Regions from separate parts of the Peribacillus sp. ACCC06369 genome, predicted to be linked through region 2. Evidence: riboswitches for the same ligand, from Rfam matches in the RefSeq annotation. Region 2 holds a riboswitch; the other holds the start of a gene.

Region 1 (12,735 bases), 2.8 Mb from region 2:
TTAATTGTGCTTCAATAATTTTCCCCATGTCCAATTCCTCCTAATTATTATACAGATATCATTTTTTGTTCATTTAAATGCGCTAAACTCCTTAAGCATTCGGGATGTTCAGTTCAAATTCTTGTTTCCCGATTATATCACTTTGTTGAAGAAACCGAATCAAATCGGCTATCGTGATGAATTTCAGGTTGAATTTCTCAGCGATGACTTCCAAATCGGATACGCGTGCCATCGATCCATCTTCATTCATGATCTCGCAAATGACACCAGCTGGAGCGGCACCGCATAACTTTGCCAAATCCACCGAAGCTTCCGTATGTCCTGCCCTCCTCAGTACGCCGCCTTCTTTAGCGACTATCGGAAAAGTGTGACCAGGCCTTTGAAAATCTTCAGCGACCGAATCCTCTTTAAGAAGCTCAAGTATCGTCAATGACCGTTCAAAAGCACTGATTCCTGTGGAAGTGCTTTTATGATCGACACTAACAGTAAAAGCAGTACCATGATGATCGGTATTTTCTCCTACCATAGGATGCAGGTTCAATTTTCCTGCCAATTCTTCAGTAATGGTTGTACAAATCAAACCTCGTCCATGAGTCGCCATGAAATTAATCGCTTCCGGCGTCGCCTTTTCGGCCAACAAGACAAAATCCCCTTCATTTTCACGGTCTTCATCATCAGATACGATTACTATCTTGCCAGCTTTCAAATCTTCGATCGCTTCTTCAATTGTATGGAACATCATTACACCGCCCTTTTATTAGAATCCGTGCTCTGCCAAAAACTCTAAATTCAACCCTGGTTTTGAATCACCATTTTTCATTTGATGTATAATATATTTCCCTATCATGTCATTTTCGATGTTAACTATATCGCCAGCCGCTTTTTGCCCCAATACGGTGTCCTGATGAGTCAATGGAATCAGTGATACAGTCAAAAGGTTTCGTTCGATTCCAAATATCGTCAAGCTCGTTCCATCAATGGCTACAGATCCTTTTGGAATGCAAAAGGTACTGAGCCCTTCTTCCAATTGGATTACATAATATACGGCATTTTCTTTTCGTTCTTTTTTTATGATTGTTCCGGTTCCGTCGATATGACCTGAAACAAAATGACCGCCAAACCTTCCCTGTGCACTCATGGCTCGTTCGAGATTCACAGGTGATCCCAACTTTAACGTCCGGATCGAGGAAGCTTTGACCGTTTCCGGCATCACATCGACCGTAAACAAACTTTTCGTGAAGGACGTTACCGTTAAGCAGACCCCGTTGACTGAAATACTATCCCCCAGATGAACATCTTCAAGGATTTTTTCAGAACGAATCGACAGCTCCATACTGCTTTTTCCTTTTTTCAAGGAATGGACGGTACCGATATCCTCAATGATTCCCGTAAACATGTTTTTCCCCCTTTTATAAAATATAAAAAACCCCTTAGGAAGACCTAAGGAGTTAGCAGGAGAAATGAGTGAAAAAAACTGTATACCTAAAAAGCCTAATATTTTCTTTTTTGAAAAATTAGGCGTACGTATACACTTGGGTTCCACACGTCCTTCTCCCATCCAGACTGTACTGTCGGCTTTGGAATCTCACCAAATCCTGCCTTTATCAGGCTCGCGGGCTTAGAATTTCTTCATCACCGCCGGTTGGGATTTTCACCCGACCCCGAAGGACACTATCAACACATTGCTGCGCTTTCTAGTATTATGTTGTTATTTAAAAGCCTATGTAATAGGATTTTTACGGTTATGATATTGATTGAAATGTTTTATAGTTCTGTTGAATATTGTTCATTCCTTCCAAGTATCCTACCAAAAAACTACCACTGAATTGACTTTTAATTAATGACATATTACCACGACAAAATAAAAAGAACAAGGAATGAATCTCCTTGCCCTTCTCCATCAAGCCATTTTAAAAAAGTAATTTTGGATACTTTGTATATCCTTCCGATTTTAACCACGTGTAAGGGAAGATCCCTATTCCCTTTTTTATCCTTAGCAGGCACGTTTACATCCACTTCGACGTTTTACTCTACCTTTTGTTCAATCTTTACATTTTTTGTTTAAACCCAATTAATCTCACCTCTTCAAAGTCTCGAATATGTTAATGACTAGTTTATGTAAATGAATAAAAAGAGTTTGGACCACACAATGGATACTATAAAGACTTGGCCCATAAGCTCGGCCATACTAAAAATCAAGTTAGCTGCAAGTTATATGTGATGGACCATGTCTACAGGTGTGATCCGTTTCTTCCACCATTCCTGGCATAAATGATTGTCTCCTGCCAATACAACAGCACTGCACTTCTTCCAACCAGATGAGTTATAGAACTTCTTAGCTTCTTTATCACGTTTGTATTTATTGTAATAAGCCTGCTTACCCATACTATTTCCTCACCTTCTTTCTCCAAAATAAAAAGCACCCAAAGAATGAGTGCAATATTTAAACTATTTAAATTCAATTAGTGCTTTGCAACTTACCATTAACTAAACTACTATATTGTATCGGAATGTACTTACCACCTGATTTTGATTTTACTATTCCATTCAAAATAATGCTTTTTACTCTCTTTTTTACAACACTTTTTCTCTTTTTTCTTGCAACAATCTTTTACCTTCTTACAACTGTGTTTCTCTTTTTTGCAACACTTTTTATCCTTTTTTTTCTTACAACTATGTTTCCCCATATAATCATCCCCATATCATGTATTGTTATATAATATGGATTTACTAAATTTACGCTTGTGCTTGTCCCCATTAATGAATATATTGACATCTTCTTTCTCCAAGATAAAAAGCACCCAATTGAATAGATGATAATATAACTATACAATCGAATTCAGAGGGTTTTCTTTATATATTTTCTATAAAGATTTTCTTTGGGAATTTTGCTCTAATGTTGAAAAAAATTTTGAGTATTCGAATCCGATTACAGAACGGATGTTTGTAAGTTTAGGCAATTTAGGAACCCCCATAATTATGGATGCTTAATGATTTCAAATTATCTATCCACGTTCTATAAAATGAATCTCCCATAAGCCTGGTTATATCTAACATCTGTGATTTATCCTCATAGACCAATCTTGTATTTTCGTCTTCTAATTCTGTATTCAAACCAAAAATTACAGCCTTTATCAGTTATTACTTTCAGACAATAAAAAGTTACTTCCCTACTTCTTCAGGTGGAACTTCTTGACGATTTACAAAGTCCTCATTAAGGCTTTATCATTTAAGCTAGCATTTCGTGTGGAGTATACGATTCAATGCACCCTTCAATTGTGCCAACCTTTCCTACCTACCAAACACTAAAATGGAACAAATAAAAACCGCCTCAAACCCTTTAATACAAAGGTTTAGGCGGTTTATTTTTGATCTTACGACCGGAAGGACTAAAATAATATGAATTTTTGAATATTTTAACGCCATAAAGTGAAAAAAGATTTGAAATTTCTAAACTTAAATGGTTCATTAGTTACAGGAAATCCCTTTCTATATGGAAAAATGAAATTCATTTCCGAGTACCTCCGATGTGCTCCAAAAAGATTAAACATGCCTAAATGGTGGAATAAGTTATAGGAGTCACAATTCATACAAGGAGGAAGCTCATGCTTATTGCCATCACCAATTTGATTTTCTTTCTATTCGTCGTAACAATGAATTTTCTAGCCAATTTCCTGCCATTGAACGGCCAAACATCAGGAGAGGTCTCTGATAAATTGGATGTCCTTTTCACTCCTGCCGGTTATGTATTTTCCATATGGGGCTTTATCTACTTTCTGCTGGCCATTTGGGTAATCAGGCAGTTTTTAGGTAACCACCTTAACAGCCCTGTTTATAAGGCATCCTCCCCTTGGTTCGCTTTAAGCTGTGTACTGAATGGTTCCTGGCTTTTGGCTTGGCATTACGAACACTTTTTGTTATCCGTATTCATTATCATCGCTCTTTTGGCTACATTAATGGTCATTTATATAAGCATAAAAAAAGTGGAGCATACTGCTTTCGATCTATTTCCGTTTTCCGTTTATACAGGCTGGGTGAGTGTTGCTGCCATCGCTGACATTTCTTATTACCTTACCTATATTAAATGGGAAGGTTATGGGATTTCCAGTGTAGCTTGGACAATCATTTTGCTGATTGCAGCAACAATCCTGGCCTTTGTCTTTGCAGGTAAAAACCGGGATTGGTGCTATCCTCTCGTATTCGTTTGGGCGTTCATAGGCATCGGGATCCGAAATGGTGCCGCCTCCCCGGTAACCTCAGACATTTCTTATATTCTGGCTGCTCTCATCTTTATCGTGTCCATCACAATCTTCATCAAAAATAGAAGGAGCTGAAAAGGAAATATGGCTGCCTAAAATGCCTGCTGAAGATCATGCCATACGTCCTGCCAAGCTTCAAGGCCAACTGAGAGACGGACTAGTTGGTCACTGATGCCCATTTGTTCCCGCGAATCTTCAGGAATGGCAGAGTGCGTCATGGTGGCGGGATGCTGGATCAATGTTTCGGCATCCCCTAGACTGACGGCAATTTTGATAAGTTCCAATTTATTGAGGAATTCCTGCGCATCCTTTTTTGTGCCATGCAATTCGAAAGAGATAATGCCGCCGCCATGTTTCATCTGTTTTTGCATTATATAATGATCCGGTGAGGCTTCATCACCTGGATAATATACCTTTTTCACCTTTGGATGTTTCTTAAGTTCATGAAAGATCTCCATTGCATTGGCCGAGTGACGGTCCATCCTGACAGGCAAGGTCTTTACCCCCCGCAATAGTAACCAGGCATCGAATGGTGAAATGATTCCACCGATATCCTTCTGTGTAGTTCCAGCTACCTTTTTCATAAACTCCTTCTTGCCGACAACAAGGCCCGCAACGACATCCCCATGCCCGCAAAGATATTTTGTCGCACTATGAAGGACGATATCACATCCATATTCAAGCGGTCTCTGTAAGTAGGGAGTCGAAAACGTATTATCGACTACGACCGTTACATTATATTCCTTCGCAACTCTCACTACCATCTCTAAATCAATCATTTTCATCGTCGGATTGATTGGGGTTTCTACATATATGCAGGTCGTTTCCGGCCGAATCATTTTCCTTACTTGTTCTTCTGTATCCATTTCACAAAAATCATGAGTGATTCGGTATTTATTTTTCATTAACTGCAGAAGCCCGAATGTACATCCATATAGCCCCTGTGAACACAGGATGTGGTCATCCGTTTTAGTTAACGCAAAAAGCACTGCTGAAACCGCTGCCATACCCGATCCGAAAGCAAGGCCAGCTTCCCCCCCTTCCAAAGCGGCAATCTTTTCTTCAAGCACTTGTACCGTGGGATTTCCAAGGCGAGAATAAATATATCCATCTTCTATACCGGCAAAACGCCGTTCCCCTTGCTCGGCCGTTTCGAAAGTGAATGTTGAGGTTTGGAATAAGGGTGTTGCCAAGCTTCCTAAATGCTTCTTCGAGTCATATCCTTCATGTATGACTGCCGTTTCAAACTTTTTATACTTCCCTGTCATATCGTCTCCTCCTAACCTATATCTATTGCTATCATATGTCAAAAATCCATATAAAGGAAGCGTTTTCATGCATGAATATCCCCATCAATAAACTCCAGAATTCAGTATATATAATTTAATTTCACAATCAGAATTTATAGATAAAGATTTTGGCAGGGCGCAAGATGAACAAATTCATTTTTGGTTTTCTGGTTATATTAACGACTGCTTTAATGGGTTCTTCATTCGCTATAGGACAAATTGGCTTTGCGTACTTCACCCTAAGTTACTGGCAGTGTTTCGGTTCATCCTAGCAGATTTCAGCATGGCCATAGTCGTTAAGCTCATCAAACGCCCGCACTCAAAAAGATCAAGAATTGGTCCAAATGGAGTATCATCTTTTTTTCCAGACAGCTGGTGTCAGGGGATGCTTCTTTATAGGTTTAAGGACCAATTCAGCCGGGGAATTGTCGATCTTGACATTCATGAACCCGTTATTCCTCTTGCTGGATGACCCTGTTCACTGGTACGTTGCAGTTGGAGGTTCACTCATTTTCATCCGCATATTTTTGGTTAACTGGGAATCCCACCATTTTAAGACAGTGAAAGGTCCTGTAGAGCGAATTCAAATTGAGCATCCACTTAATTTTTAAAGAAAAGGAGGAGTTTTAAGAATTGGTCGGATGGTATATGTTCCCTGCTTAAATCCTAATCGTGTTTGTAAAAAAAAAGAGACAGCCGCCACGGCCATCCCTTTTCCAAATCATTCATCGACTACGATGTTTCCACCATAGAAGGTTACTCTTGTTAATGGAATCTCCAGTTCACGAGCCATTTTTTTCAACTCTCGCTCTTCTCTTTCCGTTACGATTGAAATAACAGTGCCGTCTGCACCTGCACGCCCAGTTCTCCCTGATCTATGGATATATTGATCGATGTTATCAGCCATATCAATATGAACGACCGCAGTAAGACCTTTAATATCAAGCCCCCTAGCCGCTACATCCGTTGCTATCAACATCGGGGATTTTCCGGAACGAAGCTTGCGCAGCGCTTTCTCCCGGTCGACTTTATTGGATTCCCCGTGAAGCACGCCCATTTCAACACCTTTATAGCTCAGCTTTTCATGTAAGACGCTCAGTTCTGCTATATCATTCAGGAAGGCAAGGGCCTTCACATCTTTAAGTCTTGTGATTTTCTCAAGAATCTTGGATTTTTCCCGTCTCTCTACAACAAAGTACAGATGATCCACTTTCGATTCCATTTTTTCATGCTTATCGACCTTTATCATTTCGGGTTCATTCATGAATCCTCGGGCCGCTTTTTCAGTTTCCTCTGGCAGAGTTGCCGAGAATACCATTATTTGCCTGTCTTTAAGGGTTGTTTTGATAATATTATTGATCGTACCCATATGCTCTGGAGTGATCAATTGGTCACCTTCATCAAGTACAATCGTCTTAACTTCATGCATCTTCAATTTCTTTTGGGCAATCAATTCATAAATCCTACCCGGTGTTCCGGCAATTACCTGTGGATGCTTCTTCAGTTTGTCCAACTGCCTTTTCACATTAGCACCGCCGATGAATGCTGCACCCGTTATGCCGCTTCCCTCTGACCAAATGCGAATTTCTTCATTGATTTGCATGACCAGTTCTCGGGATGATGCCAAAATCAAAGCTTGCGGCGATTTTTTTTCAGGATCTACCTTTTCTAACACTGGAAGTAAATAAGCTAAAGTTTTTCCGGTTCCAGTCGGTGATTCAGCCATGATGTCTTTTCCCTCAACAATCACGGGAATCGCTTTAGTTTGAATCGGGGTAAGTTGTCCGAATCCGGACTTTTTCCAGACCTCTTGTATATATGGTTTTCTATCGTTCACTAATGCAGGTAATTCGCTCATATCGTTCTCCTTTAATATAAAACTTTTCCTATCTTTCATAGTACCACTTATTCTTGTCCAGTAGCCAACGGAATACGAATTGTAACCGTCGTCCCTTTGTTTATCTCACTTTCAAAATGCATTTCCCCGTCAAGGCGATGAACGACCTTCCGGCAAATTGCAAGTCCGATCCCTGTGCCCTTTTCCTTCGTCGAATAAAAAGGCTCACCAATCCTTTCAAGGCGCTCGGGCATCATTCCTATGCCATTATCACTCACGCTGACTACAGCTTGATCATCGAGGATTTGCAGCGACAGATCAATTTTCCCATTATCCTCTATCGCTTCAATGCTATTCTTGACAACATTGATTATCAACTGTTTAAGTTCAATTGAATCAGCCATAATATAAATCGGTTCAGCGGTTTTAACCCTAAACCCCATTTCGATATTATTCAAATTCGTCTCTGCTTGCATCAACGTGAATACCTGTTGTAAACTGTCGGCAAGATCTATCCTTCGGAATGCGACATCCTGTTTCTTTCCGAGAACCAACAGTTCACTTGAGATAATATTAATTCGGTCAATTTCCTTCAACATGATATCAGAATGCAGCGGGTTGACCTCCTGTGTCATGTCCATTAATTGTACGAATCCTTTTAAAGATGTCAGCGGATTTCTTATCTCATGTGCGACGGCAGCAGCCAGATGTCCGATTACAGATAGCTTTTCCGACATGACCATCAATTCCTCTTCGCGCCGCAATTCAGTAATATCCCTTACGATTGCATATACTCCAAGCATTTCCGCTTGAACGATGATCGGTAGAAAGGTTACACGGATTATCCGCTTTTCATCACTCTTATTCTGGATGGTCGTTTCGAATTTTACGGCTTCGCCTTGAAGGGACTGTATAAAGAAAACAGATACTTTTTCCTTTTCATTCCAGTTGATGAGATGATTCGCATTCTTGCCTTTCAAATTGTCACTGTGATGACCTAACAGCTTTTCAGCTTCCGGGTTAATTGAAACGACATTTCCTTCAAGATTCAGTTCAAGGACACAATCGGGGTTATGCTTGAACAGCGACTGATACTGTTCATCCTTTAGATTGAATTCCTGTTGGGACCTCAACATTTTCCCCGTCCAATACCTGATTATGAAGTATAAGAAAAGCCCGGTTATGAAAATGAACATCCATCCTTTGGAATGTTGAAACATTGCATATATCTGAACATCCGCCTTTGCCTGTGTCATAGAGATGTAATCCGTAACGATAATCCATAAGACCCCAATGATTATATATATAATAGCCACTTTACATGCAATTTTATGAGATTGGTTCATGTTTTATCCTTTGTAATGTTTTTTGGTTTATTATTCCCAAATCACTCAAAAAAAGCCCTCATGTTTTCCACATAAGGACTCTTTGGATATTGTACCATATCTATGGCGTTCATTGTTTATATCTAAAAAACAACTGGGTTAAATGATCAAGAGAGGTTTTTGATGGCTTGATTGAATTCCTCTTCTATAACTTTTGAAGGCTTGGCCGATAGTAAGCTGAAAACAACGACCGCTATTGTTCCAGCGATGAAACCAGGAATGATTTCGTATACTTCAGCTAACTCTTCGATCATTTCCCAAACGATTACTGTTGAGGTACCGACAATCATTCCCGCCAGGGCTCCCCATTTCGTCATTCGCTTCCAGTACAGGCTTAACAAAATGACCGGACCGAAGGCCGCTCCAAAACCGGCCCATGCATAACCCACCAATTTAAGGATCGTACCACTTGGATTAAAAGCTAAAATGAGAGCGATGGCAGAAATTGCCAAAACTCCAAACCGGCCCACTAGCACTAATTCCTTATCCGATGCATTCGGCCGAATGAACTGCTTATAGAAATCATCCGTCAGGGCACTTGCAGAAACTAACAGCTGAGACGCAATCGTACTCATGACCGCTGCCAAAATCGCCGCCAACAAGAAGCCTGTAATTAAAGAAGGAAACAGTTCTTTAGCTAAAATGATGAAGACAGACTCTGCACTTTTTTCCCCTAAAGGACTGCTTGTCAGATTAAAATAAGCAATCCCTACCAATCCGGTGAACATCGCTCCCACGATAGCAAAAATCATCCAGCCCATACCGATTCTCCGTGCACTTTTCAATTCCTTAACAGATGAAACCGCCATGAATCGAACGATTATATGAGGCTGCCCGAAATAACCAAGTCCCCATGCCAGAAGAGATATGATGCCAATGGTTGATGTTCCTTCGAAAGCATGCAATAAATTCGGGTTAATCGATTTTATTTCATTGAAGGTAGGATCCCAGCCACCAATATTTACAATCGTGACAACTGGTACTAGAATTAAGGCAATGAACATAATCGTACCTTGTACGAAGTCCGTCCAGCTAACAGCCAGGAATCCGCCAAATAATGTGTAAAGAATAACAACGCTCGCCGTCAGCCAGATGCCCCACCGGTAATCCAAATTGAAAGCGGAGCGGAAAAGCTCACCGCCTGCTACCATACCTGAAGAGGTGTAAAAGGTGAAGAAGATTAAAATGACCGATGCTGATACAACTTTCAAAATCCGTGATCCATCTTTAAACCGATTTCCCAAAAAGTCGGGAATCGTAATCGAATTGCCGGCCACTTCCGTATATGTCCGAAGTCTTGGTGCCACGAATAACCAGTTTAAATAAGATCCTGCACACAGGCCGATGACAATCCAGCCAGCACTTAACCCGCTTATGTACATTGCACCGGGAAGACCCATCAACAGCCAGCCGCTCATATCGGAAGCACCTGCACTCAATGCAGTTACAGCTGGGCCCAAGTTCCGGCCGCCAAGCATGTAATCCGTTAAGTTGGCCGTTCTCCGATAGGCCAAATAACCAATTAACAGCATGCCTGCCATGTATATTCCAATTGATATTATAATTCCATATTCCAAAAATGAATCCTCCTATTTATAGGTTAATTTTCATCTTGTAAGCTTATCAGAAAAAAAAACATATGTTAAGAAGTTCTTGCACCTATCAACGATTTCACTTTCAATATAATTAAGAAAATTCATTTTATTAGATTAAATTATTAGGAGGAATACGCCCATGCAATCCTATATCAATCAGCCAGATGGAGTCTTTCCCTCTGTTTGCTCTCTTGACTGTCCTGATCAATGCGGTCTACTGCTGCACAAAAAGGACGGGAAAATCATTAAAGTTCAGGGGGACCCTGATCATCCAGTCACCAAAGGGAATATTTGCAACAAGGTCCGGAACATGACTGCCCGCCTATATGACCCCAATCGCTTAAAGCAGCCATTAAAGCGCATCGGCCCGAAAGGAGAAGGGAAATTCGCTCCAATCAGTTGGGAAGAGGCCATTGACACAATTACTTTCAAATGGAATGATCTGCTCGAAATGCATGGCCCTGAAAGCATACTTCCCTACAGCTTTTATGGAAACATGGGTAACCTAAGCGCAGAGGGCATGGATCGCCGTTTTTTTCACAAACTCGGTGCAAGCATGCTTGAGCGATCCATTTGTAACGCGGCCGGCTCAGTCGGATACAACTATACAATGGGTGGTTCTTTCGGCATCGACCCTGAAGAAACGATTCATACAAAGCTTTTCATCATGTGGGGCATTAATGCGGTGAGCACAAATATGCACCAAGTTACGCTTGCACAGCAAGCCCGAAAAAACGGGGCCAAAGTAGTTGTCATTGACGTACATAAAAACCAAACCGGTAAGTGGGCAGATTGGTTCATACCGATTCTGCCTGGTACCGATAGTGCCCTTGCCCTCGGTTTAATGCATATTCTATTTGCCGAGAATCTAGTCGATCAGCCTTTTCTTGATGAATACACAGTGGGTGCTGCTGAATTGCGCGAACACGTCCGCCAATATGACCCTGCAACCGTCTCCGCGATCACCAGCGTTCCAATGGGTGACTTATATGAATTAGCCAGGATGTATGGCACTACCACTCCATCATTCGTCCGAATAGGCAATGGGCTGCAGCACCATGATAATGGCGGCATGGCAGTACGCACCATTGCCTGCCTGCCTGCACTTACCGGCCAATGGATGACGGAAGGCGGCGGGGCCATCAAAGGGAATTCAGGATATCTGGCTTTTAATACAAATGCCTTAAGACGCCCTGATTTATTGCACAATAAATCTACTCGGACCATTAATATGAACCAAATCGGTCAAGCTCTATTGGAAAAAGAAAACCCGATTCGCTCCATGTTTGTATACGGCTCCAACCCAGCACTTGTCGCTCCGAATGCAAATAAGGTGCAGGAAGGTCTAATGCGGGAAGATCTATTCACAGTGGTGCATGATCTATTCTTGACCGAAACGGCCATGTTTGCTGACCTCGTCCTCCCTGCCACATCATCTTATGAAACGGAGGATTTTTATAATTCATACTGGCATAATTACGTCCAAATACAGAAACCTGTAGTCGATAAATATGGCGAGTCGAAATCGAATGTTGAATTGTTCAAACTTTTAGCTGATGGAATGGGCTTTGAGGAACAAGCTTTTAAAGATTCAGAAGAAGATATGATACGGCAGGCGCTTGATTTTCCCGATAATCCGCATTTGGAAGGCATCACCTATGACTCCCTTTCAAGGAATCAATTTGTCAAAGCCAAGATGCACCGGATGTTCCCAGGCAAGCTACCGACACCAAGCGGTAAAATCGAACTTTATTCAGAACGGATGAAGCGCGATGGATATCAGCCTCTACCAACATATACACCAATCATAAAAGACAGCGAACTGCCATTTTTATTCATACCGGCACCTAATCATAACTTCTTGAATTCAACCTTTTCAAATAATGCCAAACATATCTCCTTGGAAAAGGAACCTAAGCTGCACATCAATGCAGCTGATGCCAAAACGTTAGGGATAGCTTCCGGAGATATGGTTAAAATCTGGAACGGCCGCGGTGAATGCTTGCTTACCGCCGCTCCCGGTGAAAATGTGTTACCCGGCGTACTTGTCAGCCAAGGCTTGTGGCAGAATGCACCTGAAACGAAACAACTCATCAATGCCCTTACTCCAGATCGCCTCTCAGATATGGGCAATGGCGCCGTTTTCTTTTCAGGACGGGTGGATCTTGAAAAAGTCCAACATAAGTCCACGAATCTATAAATATATCGGCGATTCTGGAGTAATTTCGCCGATTCTCGGATTATATGGGCGATTCTGGAATTATTTCTGCGATTTCCAGATTTTATCGTCCCATTTCCGGATTATATCGGCGATTTCCGTTTTTTTGCATATCAACATAAAAAAGGCTGTTCCACAAGGAACAGCCTTTT
Region 2 (12,735 bases):
CAATTGGATTCATTTCCAACTTGTCTTTGTTTTTTTTAGGGAACAAGATAAGAAGTTCCGGACATGTGGAAATGACGGAATTTTATATTAAGATTAAAGCCGAAGTATGTAACTTTTATTGAGGAATGACGACTATATTTATGAACGGATGTGGGGAAATGATGGATTCCGTTTTCCACGATCTATATGAAAAATATCATCAGGAAGTTTATCAATTCATTTTTTATATGACTAAAAATCGAGAAACGGCAGAGGACCTTGTTCAGGAGGTCTATATCCGGGTTATGAAGGCTTATGAACGCTTCGAAGGAAAAAGCAGTGAAAAAACGTGGATTTATTCGATTGCCAGAAATGTGACGATTGATTATTTTCGGAAACAAAAAGGGTGGAAAGACAAAATCTTTCCTAACTTTGATTGGGATAGGCAATTGATTAAAGATACTCAGCCCATTCCGGAAGAAGTGGCCATCATGAACGATGAGATCCAAGATATTTATCAATGTTTAAACAGATGTACCGTCGATCAAAGATCCGTCATCATTTTAAGGTACATTCAGGGCATGTCCATTACGGAAACTGCAGAAATATTAAATTGGAGTGAAAGTAAGGTAAAAACGACCCAGCACCGTGCTTTAAAGGCAATCAAAACATTGATGGAAGATTTATCAGGAAAGGAGGGCCACCGCAATGAGAAGATCCCGTTGGAAAGAAAACGAAATTGAAGACATGCTACGCGGGCTTCCGAAATTAAAAGATGACCGAACCAAGGCAGAGGTGTATGCGAGAATACATGATAAAAAAAGAAAGAAACACTGGATACCTCTAATTGCGGGTGTGGCCTCCTTATTCTTAATGGTTGTTTTGGCGTCATCGTTAATTATTGGAAACAAGGGAACTACAAGGGAAGAGGACAGCAGCGGTAATGGGAAATTATCCATATCCGAAAATAAGGAAATGGCAGATCAGGAACGGCAAAATGCAAATATCAAAGAAAATACCTCAGAAGATAAACAGGGTAATCAAGAGTTTTTGAGTAAGCAAGCGGAGATTGAATCTAAAGACGAGGTTTCAGAAATAGAACCTCTAACAGGGGAAAAGGAAAAAACTTTTGCACATGCGATTTATCAAGACGACCTTAAAAATGCATCGGTCATTACCATAGGCGTACCTGATGATCAAATGAATTTCATCGTTCCCATATCAATTAAACTCAAACATTATGACAAAGCGGATACACTGAATCGGTTAACGAATCAAATGTCCAATATCGATGAAGAGCAATATGGGCTATCTGACTATTTTCCGCTTGATATAAAGATTAACCAAGGAAACGATATGACCACTGCTCATATTGAGTTTCGAGAAAACAGCCGATTATTGAAAGAGGATACTCTTTTTCTCCATTCGATGGAAGAAACGCTTTCCTATAATGATATAGAGAAGATGACTTTTTCTACAGGTGGTAAGCAAGGGGCAATGTTTGCCAATAAGGGATTTTTAAAGGAGGCGGATATACCTCATCAACAAAAACGCACATACCTACTTTACCAAAGAGATGAATCCTCTCCAAGGTTCCTAGTTCCAAGCAATATGGATTATCGGGACATTGAAGAGGCACTTCAAGCTGGAAAAGGGGAGCCGGACATGGAGGGGATTTCACCTGCAATCCCGGATGACCTTAAATGGGAAAGTATACGTTCAAAAGGAGATCTTGTGTCCATTCAATTGTCAGATCAAGCAGCTATAGAAAATAGTGAGGAATCCCTTCAAGCTTTAGAAGCCATACTCTTCATTGCTAAGGATTTTGGTTTTGAAAAAGTGAAGTTTGAAAATGCACCAATTGAAGAGGTCGGCCAGTTGAATTTAACTGAAGACATATGGGTGCCCAAAGCACCGAACCTAGTGAATTGATGCAGGGGACGGGCTAAATGATGGAGGGGTGCTCTATACATTTAAAAAAAGTGCCCGCGCTGACGGGCACTTTTTTCTTCTTATAATGAAATACGGGCCATGAATGTAATTTCTTCTGTTTCCATTAAAAATTGTTTCATGTTGTCTGCCAATGGTTCATCAAAGCTTAAAACCATGATTGCTTCCCCACCAGCTTCTTTTCGGCCTACCTGCATGGTGGCGATATTCACTCCGTGATCACCAAGAACCTTACCTACGTTACCGATTACACCAGGTTTATCGGTATGCTGGATATAAAGTAAATTCGATTCCGGATGAAAGTCGATTTTGAAACCATTCAAGCTTACAATTCGAGAACCGTAATTTTCGATATAAGTTCCACTTATTGTTAATTCGCGGTTGTCACCTTTTATTTTAAGGCTGATCAAGTTAGAGTATCCTAAAGAGTCCGTTGAGATTTTTTCACCAACTGTAATGCCACGCTCTTTTGCGACCAGCAAGGCATTCACCTCATTGACTGATGCATCAACCCTTGATTTGAAGAAGCCTGAGATTAGACTTTTTGTCAGAATCGCTGTATCGAAGTCCAATGACTCTCCTGCATACGTAACGGAGATTTCCTGAATCCCTTCATTCATGCACTGAGAAGCAATGGATCCCATTTGCTGAACAAGTTGATAGAATGGCTGTACCTTTTCAAACACTTCTTTAGAAATCGCTGGAAGGTTGATTGAACTGGAAACTGGATTTCCTTCGAAATAGGTCAAAACTTCTTGGGCAACCTGTACGGCTACATTTAATTGGGCCTCTTTCGTAGATGCACCTAGATGAGGTGTAGCAATGACGCTATCCAATTCAAGCAGTTTATGGCCAAGTGGAGGTTCTTCCACGAAAACATCCAGCGCCGCCCCTGCAACATGTCCTTCAACTATCATTTCATATAAATCATCTTCGTCTAGAATTCCACCACGTGCGCAGTTCAGTACATAAACTCCTTTTTTACAGGTAAGCAGTTTTTCTTTATTGATTAAACCTCTAGTTTCATTCGTTAGTGGAGTATGTACAGTAATGATATCTGCTTTAGGAAGCAATTCATTTAACGGCAGGGACGTTACGGCCATTTTCTTTGCACGATCAGCAGTCAGGAACGGATCATAGACAATTACATCCATCCCAAACACTTTAGCACGTTTGGCAATTTCCCCTCCGATACGTCCAAATCCAACTATACCTAATACTTTGCCGCGAAGTTCCGTTCCAGTATATGAAGAACGTTTCCATTCCCCATTCTTCAGTGAAGCATAAGCTTGCGGAATATGGCGCATTAAAGAAGCCATCATGGCAAATGTATGTTCTGCAGTTGAAATGGTATTGCCGTCAGGAGCATTAACCACGACAATCCCACGTTTTGTCGCAGCGGGGATGTCTATGTTATCGACGCCGACACCAGCGCGTGCTATAATTTTCAACTGCGGCATACGGTTCATTAAATCTTCCGTAACCTTCGTTGCACTTCTTACAAGTATTGCATCAATCTGATCAAGTTCGTTTTCCGCTTCCTCTACTGTCTTCTGAATAAGGTGAATATTGGAAGCCTCTGATAGCGGTCCGAGTCCTTCTGGTTTGATGGCATCTGCTACTAAAATCCGATACACGTCTAAACACCTTCCTAGGGAAAAGAATTATCTTAAATTTCAGTTAATTTTACAATTTAAATGCCAATTGTGTCAATTTGGCTTCTCTGATTGTAAGCGCTTAAAACAATAATTACATTTGGATCGTATGTTTAATGCCGCACTATTAATGGCTTCAACATCGATTGCTTTAAAAGAAAAAATATTTTCATTATGATAATTTTGTGTATCCGATTTTTCTTTTAAGTGATTTATAGTCCTAAATGTATCAACTGAGAAAAAATGCTATCACAAAAAAGGAATTTCGGATATAATGGGAAAGATAAAACAAAATTTTATAGGTCTATCTTCGGGGCGGGGTGTAATTCCCCACCGGCGGTGATGAAGGAAATTCTCTTCTAAGCCCGCGAGCCTTATGGGCAGGATTTGGTGTGATTCCAAAGCCGACAGTATAGTCTGGATGGGAGAAGATGGAGGTTCCTGAGTGCGTTTCAACAGTTATTTGCTGAACGTTTGTTTGATGTAACCTTTAATTTATCCCTTTAATTCTATTGGAATTAAAGGTTTTTTATTGAGCATCAACATGATTAAGGAACCCTAACCTCTTTTTCAGGTAGATCGGAAAAGAAGGAGAGAGAACTATGAAAAAGAACAAAGTGAAAAAAATGGTCACACTGGCCATGATGGGAAGCATTTCTTATTTATTGATGCTTTTAAATTTTCCGTTCCCAGGATTTCCACCTTTTCTGAGTGTTGATTTTAGCGACATACCAGCACTGATGGCGGCATTGATTTTCGGTCCGATGGCCGGGATTCTAGTTGAATTCCTTAAAAACCTATTGGATTTTGTCATGACAGGGACCTTGACTGCTGTACCAGTGGGACATATCGCTAACTTTGTTGCGGGAATACTGTTCGTCTTGCCGACTTATTATGTATTTAATAAAATCAATTCAAAAAAAGGGATGACGTTCGCTTTACTTGCGGGTACAGTTTCCATGGCGGTATTTATGAGCGTTTTAAACTATTTTGTCTTTTTACCGGCTTATACCTTCTTTATGGGAGCGGATGCAATGTCGGCACCCGAGTCGAGAAAGTTCGTCACGACGGCAATCTTGCCTTTCAACGTGATTAAAGGCGTGCTCATCACATCTGTATTCATGTTATTGTTCATTAAATTACAGACATGGATCAATAAGCAAATATTATATAAAAATGCTTAACGGCATTGACGATAGAAATATAAAAAAACAACCGGATATCCATATCCGGTTGTTTTTTTATGTCATTGGTATGGGAATATATAAGCGACATTGGCCAAAAGAAAAAGCCATTCTCGATTGAAAATGGCTTGTACCTTTATTCGAATTTTAGTGCATCCCCGTCAAATGCCTCGTCAGCAACTTTAATAGAATCCGTTGGACATCCTTCAAATGCATCCATCATATCATCTATTAGTACATCTGGAATTTCAACGATTCCCTCATTATCGTCAAGGGTAACAAATGCAATCCCTTCGTCATCATAATCATATATATCTGGTGCTGCTGCTCCACAAGCACCACAAGCGATGCATGTTTCTTTATCCACAATAGTAAATTTAGCCATGAATATAACCCCTCCTAAGTTGATTAACAACTGATAATCTTTTTATTTCAGATTATTATCTCTTTCTTATTGTAAGACCGAATGCCAAACTTTTCAATAGAAATTGTATTGATAATAACTATCATGTAGTAGAATGTCAACGAAAAACATCGTAATAATTAACTTGGGTCCTACCATGGTTCGTCATTTAGTCACATAATTTTCCTTGTATTCATCAATAATAACGGCGATTTTTGCAGATATTTGTTACAATGGGTTTATTGGTTAAATGAAACAAGGATGTGAGTCCCATGAATAATTATCTACAGGCAATCATTCTATATGCGATAAAAAAATTTCAAGGCGAACGTTCCATTTATGCTATATACCATATGCTACAGGGAAAGAAGTCGTCACAAACAATCCAGGATGCCCATTTATTCGGGTTAACGAATATATTTGGGACAATACCTCGATTTACCCGTCAGCAATTGAATCAAAACATTGAACAGTTCCTTAAGCATGACTACATTAATTTAACGAATAAATCAGATGCATATGAAATTAGTCTGCAAGGAGAGGGAATGTTAGTCGATTACTTTAATAATAATCCTTTTCCGACGTATATAAATGGTTGGAAGTATCACAATATCACCCCGGTTTTCTGGGGAAGGTTAAACTTGCTCATTCAAACCATATCCCATATTGTCCACAATGAAAGACGTTTTTATCCGATACAACGAAATCCGAAAATCCAATATTTCGTGAAGGAATTCTTACATGCCAATCGTCAGGACCGAGTGTTGATTGCTCAACATCTATATGAAGAACTGATTTCCCTTTTAGAAAGTCAAAGTGATTTGAAACGAGACATTTTCATTTTGAAATTAACTGGGGTAAATAGGATTGGGCTTACGTTTGAACAGATTGCCAAAAGGAAAGATGTAGAAGAACAATATGTTCGCTTTACATTTCTTGACTCGTTGCATCAAATGCTTTCAGAAATGGATACGGGAACGGGAACGGAATACCCCCTTTTGTCCTCGTTAACCAATGATTGGCAAAAGAGTGAGAATCCTCATTTGACACAATCTACACAGACTACTTTACGGTACATACAGGCAGGGAAAAACCTGGGGGAAATAGCTGAAATCCGCCGATTGAAAGTCAACACCATTGAAGATCACCTCGTTGAAATTGTCCTATCGGATAAAGGTTTTCCAATATCCGATTATGTGTCTATCGAGGATGAGAGAGAAATTGCTGCTGCTATTAAGGAACTTGGTACGAAAAAGCTTAAAGCAATCAAGAATATGGTCGATAATAAACAGATAAGCTTTTTCCAAATACGGCTTGTACTTGCGAAATTAGGTGATGGATGATGAATATAGAACGAGTCCTCAAAGAAAAATTCGGATTTGATGAATTCCGTCCCGGACAAAAAGAAGTGGTTGAATCATTGATGTCCGGCCGTCATACTTTAGCGATGCTGCCAACCGGATCCGGTAAATCATTATGTTACCAGTTGCCGGCCTATCTTTTGAATAAGACTGTCCTAATTGTCTCCCCATTATTATCATTAATGCAGGATCAGGCAGATCAGCTCAAGATGAGTGGCGAAAAAAGTGTTTTGACCCTCAATTCTTTTTTGAATCTAAATCAAAAAAGGAAAGCTTTCGACCGGTTACATAGTTATCGTTTTATCTTTTTATCTCCTGAAATGCTGAGCCTGGAGACTGTGATAAAATCCTTGAAATCTATAGAAATAGGTCTATTCGTCATCGATGAAGCACACTGCATCTCACAATGGGGATATGATTTCCGACCGGATTATTTGAATTTAGGAGAAGTGAGGCGTGAATTGAACAATCCATTGACTCTTGCCCTGACAGCAACTGCAACCACTGAAGTCAGAAGGGATATCATTGGTAAACTCAACATTGGACAAGCCAAGGAAACCGTCTCATCTGTTGACCGCGATAATATTGCAATAATTGTAGAGCGCAAGTTCAGCTACGAAGAGAAACTATCCCGTGTACTGGAGCTTGTCAGGAAATTTACAGGTAGCGGAATTATTTATTTTTCCTCTAAAAAATTGGCGGAATCGGTCACTGGGTTTTTACAGGAAAACGGGATTGAGAGCGTCAATTATTATCACGGTGGCATGGAACAGGAACAAAGGATGCTCATTCAGCAGCAATTCATTTCCGGTCAGTTGAAAATTATATGTGCAACGAGTGCTTTTGGCATGGGTGTAAATAAATCCGATGTCAGGTACGTTATCCATTTTCATATGCCATCCACGATGGAAGCTTATCTTCAGGAGATAGGCAGGGCGGGACGAGATAGGAAGCAAAGTGTGGCTGTCTTATTATATAGTGACGGGGATGAAGGGCTTCCCCTGCATCTGATGGAGCAACAGTTGCCTACGGATATGCAAATCGATGGTGTTTGCTCTTTCCTTAATGCTTCACAACAGATTCCGGCGAATTTGACCCTATCAGAAAAAGAACAGCTGTCTCAATCTTTTTCGTTGAACGAAATCCAGCTTCGTTTTTTTACCCAGTTCATTACAGGAAATAAAGATCCTTTATATCAAGTGGCAGAGATGAAAGAGTATTGTCAAAAGAGGAAATCCGGGAATCAAGAAAAGCTTAATAATTTCCTTATTTGGATACAAGCAAACGAATGTCGCCGTTCAGGAATATTGGACTATTTTGAAGAAAAGCAGCGGGAAGTGAACCCCATTTGCTGTGATATCTGTGGTATGGATGCCGAGAAAATGGCTGATGTATGGCCGGAAGTCAAGGTGGATCCGGTTAATTCCTATTCAACGTGGAAAGAGGAATTGGCTTTTATCTTATTAAAGAAGGAAAATGGGAATGAAAAATAAGCAAGCTGAAATAATTAAACAACTAACAGATAAACAGTTGCTAAATAATTTGTTTCTTACACAAATTATTCTCTTAACGTTATCCATTTTTTTAGGTATTATTTTATTTAAAGACCGTTCTGCTTTTTTCGACTTATTTATCTTTGATGACCTGAACATTTTGCTGATTGGAATTCCCGCTGGAGTCATTGTCGTGTTATTTGACATTTTCTTTATGAAAGTGACACCACCTTCCTATCAGGATGATGGTGGTATTAACGAACGCATTTTCAGTAATTTGTCATACCCGATGATTTTTGTCGTTGCTTTAGTGGTAGCGATAAGTGAAGAGTTATTATTTCGTGGAGTGTTGCAAACACATTTTGGCTTGCTTCTTACGAGCCTCATTTTTGCAGCTGTTCATTATCGTTACCTTTTTAATTGGTTTTTATTTTTAAATGTTTTGGTTTTGAGCTTCTTTATCGGTTTTCTCTTTGAAATGACCAATAATATCCTGGTGACGATTACGGCACACTTTTTGATTGACTTTATCCTGGGTATTTTAATCAAGAGCAAAAAGCAAAGAGGGTTGAGCAAGAAAGGGGGTGACTTTAATGAGTCGAGTGCAGAAGAGTGAAAAGGAAAACGATCAGGCTGGTGAACTTCGTTCGCGAATTGAACGTCATAAGGCTAAGTCATCATTGCCCAAGCGCAGCAAAGTTCACCAGAATAAAAAGAAAAAAAGTAAAGTGAAGATTAAGTTTCCAATGATACAATTATTAGCATTGTTTTTTATTTTGCTTCCAATTGGATTTTACAGCCTTTATACATATTTTCAGGAAAAACCTTTCCCTGTACATGATCCAAAAAGTGACCCAGTCGTCTTTGAAGAAAATAAGGAAGATAAAGAAGCGATCCCTACTACAGCAACGGCAGAGGATTTAAAGGAAAAGAAAGAAAAAGAAGTAGCTGAGGCTAAAGCAGAGGAAGAAGAAAAGAGAAAAGCCGAACAAAAAGCTAAAGCACAGCAAGAGGCCGAAGAAAAAGCTAAAGCACAGCAAGAGGCCGAAGAAAAAGCTAAAGCACAGCAAGAAGCCGAAGAAAAAGCCAAAGCACAGCAAATAGCTGACGAAAAAGCAAAGGCTGAAGCGGCAGAAAAGAAAAGGGCAGCCGAAAGAGTTCAAGCGGCGAAATCGGATAAAGAGGAATACAAGGTTGTCTTACATACTGTTCAAGGTGAGGAAACATTATTCCGCATTTCCATGAATTACTACAAATCACAGGAAGGCATTGCTCTGATCAGAGAGTGGAATGGTCTGAATGGCAATGAAATTTCCAGGGGTCAGGTTTTGAAAATTCCGATCAAGAAATAATGATGGCACCTTTAGAAAACATCAAGTTTAAATCCTTCTAGTCCAAAACAAAAAAGACTTTAGGCAAAAGGAGTTCAACCTTAATGTTAAAACAAAGTTGATTGGAACGGAAGGTACGAGACTCCTGCGAGAAAAGCGCGTCCAAGGGAGCCTCCGCAGACGCAATGGCGCCGAGGAGGCTCCCGGACCGCCCGCGGAAAGCGAGTGCCCGAAGTGGAAATCAATATTCAAATTTTAAAAACCTAAAAAAACTGGAGACAAACTCAATTATTATCGAGTTTGTCTCCAGTCTGACCCTGTCTTTATAGGCAGGGTATTTTTAATATTGTTCAACTTGGTTCAGTATGAAGCCAAACATGACAAGTACTTTATCATTTTTTCCACTACTCTTTCATATCATGATTTGAAAGAGTAGAGGAGGAAATGCGATGGAATCTACAATCATTTTATTGGATGAAAAAACGGATCAAGCAACTAAACAAATGCTGCAGAATGTCGTGGATCGAAAAAAAAAGTTCGAGGCTCTTAAAAGGAAACACCTTCAAAGCTTATGGGCAACCATGATTGTTGCTACCCTTTTTTTGGTTTATCTTTATTTATATATCGTTGTACCTTATTCTTATTCCTTTTTCAGTATGTTTAGTGTTTTCGTCGACCATTTTAGCCATTTCCTTTTTTTGGCGGCAGCCATAGGGCTATATGGATATATGATATTAATTAAAAAAAAGCTCGATAAAGCAGAAAAGGAGTTTCAGTTGCTTCGCTGTGAAATTATTAATAAAAGTAAGCAGTTATGGGAAAAAGAGGAAGAATGGAAAAGTCGCCATAAGGTTTTTGAAATGATGAAGAAGAATTATGATATTAACTTATATCATGAAAATAAATGAATGATCGCGTTAAATCATATTTAATTGCGAGTAATATGGTTTTATGGTTATATGAAGGTAACTCTTGGGATTAGGATGGAAAGAAGGTTTACGAAAGATGTTATTGGTATCTGGATTATTTTTAGTCATCATTCTGCTGGTATTTGCCACGATTATTTACATGTGGCGTATGGCCAAGCAAGATAGGTTGATTTTTCAAGACTTATTTTTCAATGACTTTCCTGAAGGGTTTGGCGATGTTCGGATTTTTTTCATATCAGATCTTCATCGACGGATCATATCGGATAGATTAATTGAGGGAGCACGTGATAAGGCTGATCTGGTGATCATCGGCGGGGACATAAGGGAAAACGGGGTTCCCTTGGAACGTGTGGAAAAAAATATATTGAAATTAAAAGAACTTGGCCCCCTTTATTTTGTTTGGGGAAATAATGATTATGAAGGGGATTTCCATGAGCTTGATGCAACCCTTTTGAAACATGGAGTGAAAATCCTTGATAATACAGCTGTTTCTTTTGAGTCTCAAAATGGCAGCAAAATCGCTCTTCTGGGCATTGATGATATAACGGAAGAACGAGATAGGCTCGATCTTGCGTTGTCGGATTGCGGGAATGAAGCTTTTCGGATTTTGGTGAGTCATAACCCATTGGTTAAGAAACAATTGACTCCGGAACACCATATAAGTCTCGTTCTGTCAGGTCACACCCATGGAGGGCAGATTCGCATATTCGGATTCGGTCCCTATCAGATCGGCAGCATAAAAAAAGAGGGTGACTGTTTGTATATGACGAGTAATGGCTATGGGACAAGTACAGTGCCTTTAAGGCTTGAAGCAAAGCCGGAAACGCACTTATTCACCCTGAAAAGGGGGGCATGCACTAAAATAGGCGAAGCGGTGGAGCAGACCTATTAAGCTGCTTTTAATCGAGCCTATCGAGATTTTACAGACTTAAAAAAATCCACTATAATTTCAACAATTGATCGTACAGTTATTGGAGGCCTTGTAAAACCATGCAAGAAGGTAAATATAATATAAAGGCAGTTTCAAAACTGCTAGACATTCAGCCAGGAACCCTAAGGGCGTGGGAAAGGCGCTATAAATTTATCGAACCTGTCAGGAATGAATCAGGGCACCGGCTGTATACAGAAAAACATCTGCAAATCCTTAAATGGCTCATCAATAAAACAGAGCAAGGTTTTACGATAAGCCAAGCCGTTTCGCTACTTGAAAGTACAGGCTATCTGGCGACTGGAGTTCCTGAAACGAACCGTAAGGATGAACAAACGACTAAGTTATCGGATGAATTAATTGAAGCTCTATTAAATTTCAATGAAAATAAAGCCCATATGCTGATAAGCCAAGCATTCAGTATGTATACAATCGAACATACCATAGTTGATCTACTCGGTTCAATATTGGTTCAGATAGGGGATAAGTGGGAAAAGGGGGAAATTACTTCCGCTCATGAACACTTTGCTTCGAACATCTTAAAATCCAGGATCAGCTCAGTCATGCATACGATTCCGACTAACGGTTTTCTTCCGAAAGCCCTTACCGTTTGCGCCCCTGGTGAAAAACATGAATTCGGACTGTTGGTCTTTACCATTTTTTTGAAGCGGAAAGGATATGAAACCATTTATTTGGGAGAATCCATCGCGGATAAGGATCTTTTTACCGTTTTAAACATCATTAGACCCTCTTACTTATTCATGTCATGTTCACTAAAAGAGAATCTCGATAGAACATTTAGGCTGGTTGAGGAGTTAATGAAGGATTTCCCGGATTTGAAGGTGGGTCTTGGAGGTGCGGCGCTGAGCCTAATATCCGAAGAGAACCGTACTGCCTTCAGCGGAGTTTTGATGGGGGACACGCAATCGAAATGGGAAGAATGGCTGAAAGGTTAGCGATCGGCTGTGGAGAAATAATGGATATGCACCCTGCGACCAAGGCTTCATATGATGTATGAAGATGGTAACCAGGGGGCATTTTTTTATGAAGCTGGAGCGATTAACTAATAATAAAATCAAGATTTTTTTGACCCTTGATGATTTGATTGATAGAGGTATTACAAAAGAAGATATTTTAGGGAATTCCTTTAAGGTCCACAAGTTATTCCAGGATATGGTTGAAGAAGCGTGCGAAGAACTCAGCTTTAAAATGAGTGGTTCCATTGCAATCGAAATTTTTTCCCTGCCTGCACAGGGATTGATAATCATCGTAACAAAGGACGAAGAGGAACTATTGACAGACGAAGAGGAATTCTTGGATTTGCAGGTGAAAATTGATGACTTCCCCCATATTCTGTATGTTTTCAATGATTTTGAAGATATCGTCCAATTATCTCATCGATTGTCTTTGCAAGGTTCGCTTAAAAGTACTCTTTATCATTATGAGGGAAGATACTATTTACTTATCGAAAATGTTAAAGACACGACCTATGACACGGTCATCTCTTTAGCGGCTGAGTATG

What was found. Region 2 has a riboswitch for FMN ahead of QUF78_RS17245 (ECF transporter S component). Riboswitches for the same ligand answer to the same signal wherever they lie in the genome.
Region 1: linked by a shared signal. The riboswitch ahead of ribE (riboflavin synthase) and the one ahead of QUF78_RS17245 (ECF transporter S component) in region 2 are both predicted to bind FMN.

What each region holds. Positions count from the first base shown of each region.
Region 1 covers NZ_JAUCEN010000002.1:571,937-584,671, reverse strand. The annotation lists gene ribH (6,7-dimethyl-8-ribityllumazine synthase) at 1-28, opposite strand, end outside; partial or broken gene ribB (3,4-dihydroxy-2-butanone-4-phosphate synthase) at 101-739, opposite strand; gene ribE (riboflavin synthase) at 758-1,396, opposite strand; FMN riboswitch at 1,543-1,673, opposite strand; gene QUF78_RS03545 (hypothetical protein) at 2,212-2,385, opposite strand; gene QUF78_RS03540 (TspO/MBR family protein) at 3,606-4,334, shown strand; gene megL (methionine gamma-lyase) at 4,352-5,527, opposite strand; gene QUF78_RS03530 (hypothetical protein) at 5,893-6,159, shown strand; gene QUF78_RS03525 (DEAD/DEAH box helicase) at 6,270-7,406, opposite strand; gene QUF78_RS03520 (ATP-binding protein) at 7,454-8,701, opposite strand; gene putP (sodium/proline symporter PutP) at 8,878-10,347, opposite strand; gene QUF78_RS03510 (molybdopterin oxidoreductase family protein) at 10,505-12,565, shown strand.
Region 2 covers NZ_JAUCEN010000002.1:3,381,699-3,394,433, reverse strand. The annotation lists gene sigX (RNA polymerase sigma factor SigX) at 162-722, shown strand; gene QUF78_RS17255 (hypothetical protein) at 688-1,911, shown strand; gene serA (phosphoglycerate dehydrogenase) at 1,992-3,566, opposite strand; FMN riboswitch at 3,887-4,021, shown strand; gene QUF78_RS17245 (ECF transporter S component) at 4,187-4,768, shown strand; gene QUF78_RS17240 (ferredoxin) at 4,905-5,153, opposite strand; gene QUF78_RS17235 (YpbB family protein) at 5,444-6,514, shown strand; gene QUF78_RS17230 (RecQ family ATP-dependent DNA helicase) at 6,514-8,025, shown strand; gene QUF78_RS17225 (CPBP family intramembrane glutamic endopeptidase) at 8,015-8,641, shown strand; gene QUF78_RS17220 (LysM peptidoglycan-binding domain-containing protein) at 8,619-9,377, shown strand; gene QUF78_RS17215 (YpbF family protein) at 9,806-10,264, shown strand; gene QUF78_RS17210 (metallophosphoesterase) at 10,329-11,177, shown strand; gene QUF78_RS17205 (MerR family transcriptional regulator) at 11,276-12,169, shown strand; gene QUF78_RS17200 (genetic competence negative regulator) at 12,258-12,735, shown strand, end outside.